DNA from 2 places in the Bradyrhizobium sp. USDA 3315 genome. Region 1 is predicted to be linked to the other one. Evidence: predicted binding sites of a transcription regulator. Region 1 holds the regulator's gene; the other holds the start of a gene.
What was found. The regulator PhoB, encoded in region 1, activates phosphate uptake and scavenging genes when phosphate is short. The targets are predictions, from matches to a motif close to TGTCATNNANCTGTCAT.
Positions count from the first base shown of each region.

Region 2: ACVIYL_RS09930 (alkaline phosphatase) is a predicted target of PhoB. The motif match lies at 2,484-2,500, and genes of this name have one in related genera.

Region 1 covers NZ_JBSRYP010000001.1:2,745,997-2,750,414, forward strand. Annotated here, with positions in the region: gene pstA (phosphate ABC transporter permease PstA) at 1-429, shown strand, start outside; gene pstB (phosphate ABC transporter ATP-binding protein PstB) at 426-1,244, shown strand; gene phoU (phosphate signaling complex protein PhoU) at 1,351-2,067, shown strand; gene phoB (phosphate regulon transcriptional regulator PhoB) at 2,213-2,923, shown strand; gene ACVIYL_RS12580 (GcrA family cell cycle regulator) at 3,221-3,733, opposite strand; gene ACVIYL_RS12585 (acetylornithine transaminase) at 4,222-4,418, shown strand, end outside.
Region 2 covers NZ_JBSRYP010000001.1:2,141,286-2,145,703, forward strand. Annotated here, with positions in the region: gene argG (argininosuccinate synthase) at 1-1,228, shown strand, start outside; gene ACVIYL_RS09920 (TetR/AcrR family transcriptional regulator) at 1,397-1,984, opposite strand; gene ACVIYL_RS09925 (nuclear transport factor 2 family protein) at 2,081-2,446, shown strand; gene ACVIYL_RS09930 (alkaline phosphatase) at 2,558-4,315, shown strand.

The sequences.
Region 1 (4,418 bases):
GCGGGCAGTCTCGCGCTCGCTGTGATCGTGATCCCGGTCGTGCTGCGCACCACCGAGGACATGCTGCTCTTGGTGCCCAATCCGCTGCGCGAGGCCGCCTCCGCGCTCGGCCTGCCGCGTTCGCTGGTGATCAAGCGGATCGCTTATCGTGCTGCGCGATCGGGTCTGATCACCGGCGTGCTGCTGGCGACCGCCCGCGTCGCCGGCGAGACCGCGCCGCTGCTGTTCACCGCGCTGTCGAACCAGTTCTTCAGCCTGGATCTGACCAAGACGATGGCCAACCTGCCGGTGACCATCAATAACTTCGTGCAGAGCCCCTACGCCTACTGGAAAGAGCTGGCGTGGAGCGGTGCGCTGCTCATCACATTCACCGTGCTCGCGTTGAATATCGGCGCGCGTATCCTTGGTGCCGAAAGGGCCGCAAAATGACCGAGCTTTCCGTCTCCACGACTGCCGCAGGCCACATTCCGCAGGTTCCGCTGCCGGAAGCGCCGCCGAAAGTCACGGTGCGCAACCTCAACTTCTACTACGGCGAGCACCACGCGCTGAAGAACATCAACCTGACGCTCGGCACCAACCGCGTCACGGCGTTCATCGGCCCGTCCGGCTGCGGCAAGTCGACCCTGCTGCGCATCTTCAACCGGATGTACGACCTCTATCCGGGCCAGCGTGCGGTCGGCCAGCTGATGCTGGACCAGACCAACATTCTCGACCCCAAGCTCGACCTCAACTTGCTGCGCGCGCGGGTCGGCATGGTGTTCCAGAAGCCGACGCCGTTCCCGATGACGATCTACGAGAACATCGCCTTCGGCATCCGCCTCTACGAGAAGATCTCGAAGTCCGAGATGGACGACCGGGTCGAGAAGGCGTTGCGCGGCGGCGCGCTGTGGAACGAGGTCAAGGACAAGCTGAACGCCTCCGGCCTGTCGCTCTCCGGCGGCCAGCAGCAGCGCCTGTGCATCGCGCGCACCGTGGCGGTGCGTCCCGAGGTGATCCTGTTCGACGAGCCGTGCTCGGCGCTCGACCCGATCTCGACCGCCAAGGTCGAGGAACTGATCCAGGAGCTCTCCGAGGACTACACGATCGCGATCGTCACCCACAACATGCAGCAGGCGGCGCGCGTCTCCGACAAGACCGCCTTCATGTATCTCGGCGAGCTGATCGAGTTCGACGACACCAACAAGATCTTCACCTCACCGAGCGATCGGCGCACCCAGGACTACATCACCGGCCGGTTCGGTTGACCGGCGCATGATCCGGAAAAGTGGAAACCGGTTTTCCGATCAGGTCATGCTAAAATTCAGGACACGAAGCCATGATCCCCGGGATCATGGTTGAGGGAGACAAGCGATGGCTTCTGAACATACCGCCAAGGCATTCGACAGCGACCTGCAGGAGTTGACCCGCCTGGTCGCCGAGATGGGCGGCCTGGTCGAACGGATGATTACCGAGTCGGTCGACGCGCTGATCCGTCGCGACGTCGCGCTCGGCAAGCGCGTGGTCGCCGCCGACATCGAGATCGACAATCTGCAGCGCAACATCGAAGAGCGCGCGGTGCTGACGATCGCGCGCCGCCAGCCGATGGCGATCGACCTGCGTGAGATCGTCAGCGCGATGCGCGTCGCCACCGATCTCGAGCGGATCGGCGACCTCGCCAAGAACATGGGCAAGCGCGTCGCGGCGCTGGAGAGCGATTTCCAGCCGCTGAAGTTGATCCGCGGCCTCGAGCACATGACCGACCTCGTGCTGTCGCAGGTCAAGTCGGTGCTCGACGCCTATGCCGCGCACGACCTGCCGGCGGCGATGAACGTCTGGAAGGGCGACGAGGAGGTCGATGCGATCTGCACCTCGCTGTTCCGCGAACTGCTCACCTACATGATGGAAGATCCGCGCAACATCTCGTTCTGCATCCATCTGATGTTCTGCGCCAAGAACATCGAGCGGATCGGCGATCACGCCACCAATATCGCCGAGACCGTGTTCTACATGATCGAGGGCCAGCAGATCACCGACAAGCGCCCGAAGGGCGACATGACCACTTTTGCCACCACGGTGCCGGGCAACTGAGGCATGATCGGCAAGCACGGAACCGGCAAGAGCGAAACTGGACGATCCTCGCGACAAATCGTTTCCGCGGGGACTATGCTCAAGGAAGTAAGCGTTTCGGTTTGCGTCTGGGCAACGGATCACTACAGAGAAAGAACTTAAACCGATGAGCGCACGCATTCTGGTAGTCGAAGACGAGGAAGCGCTGACGACGCTGTTGCGCTACAATCTCGATGCGGAAGGCTACGATGTCGAGACGGTGGGGCGCGGCGACGATGCGGATACAAGGCTGAAGGAGCGCGTTCCCGACCTCGTGGTGCTGGACTGGATGCTGCCGGGCCTGTCCGGCATCGAACTGTGCCGCCGCCTGCGGGCGCGGCCCGAGACCAAGCAGCTTCCGATCATCATGCTGACCGCGCGCGGCGAGGAAAGCGAGCGCGTGCGCGGGCTTGCCACCGGCGCGGACGATTACATCGTCAAGCCGTTCTCGGTGCCGGAGCTGCTGGCGCGGGTGAAGGGCCTCTTGCGCCGAGCCAGCCCGGAGCGGCTTGCGACCGTGTTGACCTATGGCGACATCGAGCTCGACCGCGAGAAGCGCCGCGTGGCGCGCTCGGGCCGTCCGATCGATCTCGGGCCGACCGAGTATCGCCTGCTTGAATTCTTCCTCGAGCATCCCGGCCGCGTGTTCAGCCGCGAGCAATTGCTCGACAGCGTCTGGGGCCGCGACATCTACATCGATGAGCGCACCGTCGACGTGCATATCGGCCGCCTGCGCAAGCTGCTCAATCCGGGCCGCGAGCAGGATCCGATCCGCACCGTGCGCGGCGCCGGCTACGCGCTCGACGACCGCTTTGCCAAGGCCGAGCCGCAGCCGTAACGGCCATGCGGCACTCATAAACCGCAACACGGCGTCGTCCCGGCGAAAGCCAGGGGACCCATACGCCGCGGCCAGCGCAATCGGCACGCGGCCAGACGGCTTTCTAACAACACCCATTCGTGGTTATGGGTCCCGGCCTGCGCCGGGACGACGCCGGTGATGTAGCGGTAGCCCGGATGGAGCCGACGGGTCGCGCGAACGAGCGCCCCGTTGGCTCCATCCGGGCTGCGTCACACAAAAAAATCCCCGCTTTCGCGGGGATTTGTCTTTGAGGTCTTCCGTCGTTTTCCCGAGTGCTCACTTGATCTGCGGTTTCGCCGACGGCCGGCGGCGATCGGCGGCGGGCTGGTAGGCGACGCGCGAGTGATGCGCGCAATAGGGCAGGCCGGCGAGCGCCTTGCCGCCGCAGAAGAAGAATTCCGGGCTCGAGGGATCGCCGACCGGCCAGTGGCAGGTGGCCTCGTTGAGCTCGAGCAGCGAGAGCCGCTGGCTCATCGGCACCACATTGTCGTAGGAGATCGGATCGGGCTCCATCTCGACCTCGAAGGCGTGCGCCAGCGCGGTGTTGCCGCGCGAGACCGGACGCGCCACCCGCATCATGTGCTGGGCCGGGCGAGCCTTGCGCTGCCGCGGCGCGGCAGTGGAGGGTGCCTTGGCGCGGCCGGAAAGGCCGAGCCGATGCACTTTGCCGATCACGGCGTTTCGCGTCACATTGCCAAGTTCCGCCGCGATCTGGCTGGCCGACAGGCCGGACTCCCAGAGTTTCTTCAGCTGCTCGACGCGATCGTCGGACCAGGTCAATACAGTCATCGCATTCTTCCCTTCGCGTAGCGCCGGCCAATCATTGGAGCGGCGCTGCGAGCCAATCTGGACAAATATCCCTGCGGCCAGAATCCCTTAGCCCTCGCCGGGCACGGTGTTGCGCCCGAACGTTTACGCGAGACACAAAGGCTACTTAGAGGGTCCAGTACCGCCGCACGAGATGTCGTACCCGACAGGCCAAACGCTACAATATGGCGTGACTCTGGCGCAAGAGTCCGCGGTCGTGCGTCCACATGTTCCCACACAGTTAAGCATCGCGATGAGGCTTTTCCACCGCACCGGAATGCTCCGGATTGCGCTCGTTTCGCATTGCAGGAAGGCCACTTCGTAGCGATTGACACTTACCGACCGCAGCATAGAATGCCCGCCACGTGCCGCCCGCAAAGGCGGCCGTTTTGTTTTCCGAAGCTGGCCGTTGCTGCGCTGGCGTCAAGGCGCAGCGGCAATTGTCGGCTTAAAAACCGTCAGTGAACGCCATGACCAACGCTGCCACGTCGCATCTGCTCCCCGTCTTCGCCAGGGTCGATCTCGGCTTCGAGCGCGGTGAGGGCGCCTGGCTGATCGCAACCAACGGAGACCGCTATCTCGATTTCACCTCGGGCGTCGCGGTCAACGCGCTCGGGCATGCGCATCCGCATCTGGTCAAGGCGCTGCAGGAACAGGCGACCAAGCT
Region 2 (4,418 bases), 600 kb from region 1:
GGTCTTCGCCTATACCGCCAATCTCGGCCAGCCCGACGAGGCCGACTACGACGCGATCCCGCGCAAGGCGATGGATTTCGGCGCCGAGAAGGCCCGCCTGGTCGATTGCCGCACCCAGCTGGTCCATGAGGGCATCGCCGCGATCCAGTCCGGCGCGTTCCACATCTCGACCGGCGGCATCACCTATTTCAACACCACGCCGCTCGGCCGCGCGGTGACCGGCACGATGCTGGTCGCGGCGATGCAGGAGGACGGTGTCAACATCTGGGGCGACGGCTCGACCTTCAAGGGCAACGACATCGAGCGCTTCTATCGCTACGGCCTGCTGACTAACCCGAGCCTGCGCATCTACAAGCCCTGGCTCGACCAGCAGTTCATCGACGAGCTCGGCGGCCGCGCCGAGATGTCGGCCTTCATGACCGCGCAAGGCTTCGCCTACAAGATGAGCGCCGAGAAGGCCTATTCGACCGACAGCAATCTGCTCGGCGCGACGCATGAGGCCAAGGATCTCGAGAGCCTTGCGAGCGGCATCACCATCGTCAATCCGATCATGGGCGTGCCGTTCTGGCGCGCCGACTGCGACGTCAAGCCCGAGAAGGTCGTGGTGCGGTTCGAGGAGGGGCAGCCGGTCGCGCTGAACGGCAAGACGTTTGCCGATCCGGTCGCGCTGTTCCTCGAGGCCAATGCGATCGGCGGCCGCCACGGCCTCGGCATGAGCGACCAGATCGAGAATCGCATCATCGAAGCGAAGAGCCGCGGCATCTATGAGGCGCCGGGCATGGCGCTCTTGCACATCGCCTATGAGCGCCTCGTCACCGGCATCCACAACGAGGATACGATCGAGCAGTACCGCATCAGCGGCATGCGGCTCGGCCGCTTGCTCTATCAGGGCCGCTGGTTCGATTCGCAGGCCTTGATGCTGCGCGAGACCGCGCAGCGCTGGGTGGCGCGCGCCGTCACCGGCGAGGTGACGCTCGAGCTGCGCCGCGGCAACGACTACTCGATATCAAACACCGAGAGCCCGAACCTGACCTATGCGCCGGAGCGGCTCAGCATGGAGAAGGTCGAGGACGCCGCCTTCACACCGGCCGACCGCATCGGCCAGCTGACGATGCGCAACCTCGACATTGCTGACACCCGCGCCAAGCTAGGCCTGTACAACAAGGCTGGCCTCATCTCGAGCGGCGAAGGCTCGCAGATCTTCCAGCTCGAGAACGACAAGGACTGAGGCGGCACCCTCTCGCCTTGTCGTCCCGGGCAAGCGAAGCGCGACCCGGGACCCATAACCACCGGCCATGGTTATGAAGCACGCTGGTGCTCCAGCGCGCTTCCACGACTCCTCCCTGTGGTTATGGGTCCCGGCCTTCGCCGGGACGACGTGGGGAGAGAGGCCTGCCTACTTCATCCTGAGCGCATCCAGCAGCGAGCGGAACGCGCGCGCGTAATCGGTGCCGGTCTTGCCGATATCCGGCCCCGCGGAGACCGCAACCGCGGCCTCCGTCACCGCGCCGAGCAGCAGCCGCGCCAGGGGCTCGATCGGCTGCCTGGCGATCACGCCGGCATCCATCGCGGCGGCCAGCGCGCGCGGAAACTTGCCGCCGAAATGCTTGGCGTCGATCTCGCGCCAGCGTTCCCAGCCGAGCACGGCGGGGCCGTCGCGCAAGATGATCTGGCCGGTCGGGCCTTTCGAGCACGCCGCGAAATAGCCCTGCGTGCCCGCCGCCATCGCCGCCAGCGGATCGTTCTCGGCGCGCGAGATGCGGTCGAGATCGGCAACAAGGTCGATCGACACCTGCTCGAACACCGCCTCGAACACCGCCTCCTTGGTCGCGAAGTGATGATAGACCGCGCCCTTGGCGACACGCGCGCCGGCGGCGATGTCGTCCATCGTCGCAGCGGCGAAGCCGCGCTCGCCAAAAATGCGCCGCGCCGCCTTGACGATGGCGGCTCTGGTTTTCTCGCGCCGTTCGGCCTGGGTTGCCATCATCCATCTCTAGCCCGGGTTCCGTAGTCGCGCCAGTTGACTTACCGACTCTTGGTCGATAAATACCGACTATCAGTCGGTAAATGGAGAGTGCTTATGCCTTCGCTCAAGACGTTGCAAGCCTTCGCCGACACGGTCGAGTCCAACGACCATGTCGGCGCGATCAGGAACTTCTACGCGGTCGATGCCCGCACCCAGGAGAATGACGGCGAGTGGCGGGTCGGCCGCGAGGCGCTGGCGGCGCGCGAGGCGGCGGTGCTGGCGGCGGTCGCCGGCGTCAAGACCACGCGGCTCGGGCCGCTCCTGCTCGACGGCGATCATTCGGCGATCTGCTGGCGCTTCGAATTCACCGGCAAGGACGGCAAGGTCCGCAGCATGGAGGAGGTCGCCTGGCAGACCTGGCGCGACGAGGAGCTGGTCGAAGAGCGCTTCTTCTACGATCCGCAGCAGATGGCGCGCTGAAATCGCGCCGGCCCTTGCGGCAATACGCCCCGGCGCGCCTCATTGCGCCGTCATCCGCCGCAACTAGCCTCCGCTCCGATGCGCATGATGCGCGAGAGCGGAGCATCGATCATGATCAAGCAAGTTGCCGGTATGGCCGTCACGCTGGCGTTGTCGGCAGCGCCGGCGTTCGCCCAGACGATCTATCCGATCGATCGCGCCGATATCCTCGTCGGCGCCAAATTCGACTTCAAGGTCGAGCTTCCGGAATTGGTCGATCAAGCAAAGCTCAAGGTCACGCTGAACGGCGCGGACTATGCCGCGGTGTTCGGCCAGGGCGGCACATTCACCGCGCACGAGGCCGGCCGGGAGCAGTCGGCGCTGTTGCTGCGCGATGTCTCGCTCGTCAAGCCTGGGCAGGTCGCCGTCGAAGTCAGTGACGGCACGCAGAGCCGGACCGTGACCTGGACCGTCTACGACACCGGGGCACGCAAGGCCAGGAACGTGATCCTGTTCATCGGCGACGGGATGTCGCCGTCGCATCGCGTCGCCGCGCGAATCCTCTCCAAGGGAATCGCGGAGGGCAAGAGCCGCGGCAAGCTCGCGATCGACGACATGCCGCATATGGCGCTGGTCGCGACCGCCGGCTCGGACTCGATCATCACCGATTCGGCGAATGCCGCGAGCGCCTACGCCACCGGCCACAAGGCCGCGGTCAATGCGTTCGGCGTTTACGCCGATCGCACGCCCGATCCGCTCGACGATCCCAGGGTCGAGACCATCGCGAGCCTCGCCAAGCGCCGGGCGGGCCTCGCGGTCGGCATCGTCACCAACACCGAGGTCGAGGATGCGACCCCGGCGGCGATGGTTGCGCATATCCGCCGCCGCGCCGCCTATGACGCGATCGTCGCGCAATATTTCGACGCGAAGCCCGACGTGCTGATGGGCGGCGGCTCCGCGAACTTCCTGCCGCAATCCGCGTCCGGATCGAAACGCAAGGACGATGTCGACTATCTCGCGCGCTTCCGCGACGCCGGCTATCCGGTCGCGACGACCGCAGGCGAACTCGCCACGCTCGCGGCCAAACCGGACACCCGCCAACTGCTCGGCCTGTTCGCCGCCGGCAACATGGACGGCGCGCTCGACCGCAAGTTCCTGAGGGGCGGCGGCGTCAGGAAATTCCCCGAACAGCCGGACCTGACCGAGCAGGTCCAGGCCGCGCTCACGGTGCTGTCGAAGCACGAGGCCGGTTTCTTCCTGATGGTCGAGTCCGGCCTGATCGACAAATACGCCCATCTGCTCGACATGGAGCGCGCGGTCTACGACACCATCATGCTCGACAATGCGGTGCGGCTGGCAAAGGACTGGGCGAAAGCGCGCAACGACGACACGCTGATCCTGGTCGTGGCCGATCACAACCATCCGAACAGCCTGGTCGGCACCATCAATGACGACATGGCGGCGACACCCAACGTGCCGCTGCGCGAGCGCGTCGGTGTCTACGAGAAAGCCGGGTTCCCGAATTATCCGGCGCCGGACGCCGAAGGTTATCCGTCAAGGGTCGATGTCAGCCGGCGGCTTGCAATCTTCTCCGCCAGCCTGCCGGATCACTACGAGACGTTCCGCCCGAAACTCGACGATCCGAACGAGCCGACCGTGAAGGGCGACCAGCCCGACACGTTCAAGGCCAATGACAAGTACAAGGATGTCCCCGGCGTCGTGCTGCGCTTCGGCAATCTGCCGGCGATGATCGGCGCCAGCGTGCATTCCGGCGAGGACGTCATTCTCACCGCGACGGGCCCGGGCAGCGAGCGCGTCCACGGCTCGATGGACAACACCGAAGTGTTCCGCGTGATGGTCGAGGCGCTGGGACTGGGTGCGGGGAAGTAACGAATGATGAGATTGGGTCGATCAGCATACCCGCTGTACCTCTCCCGCTTGCGGGGGCGACGCTTCTCCAACCTCCCCTTGAAAAGGGGAGGTCGCTTTGCTC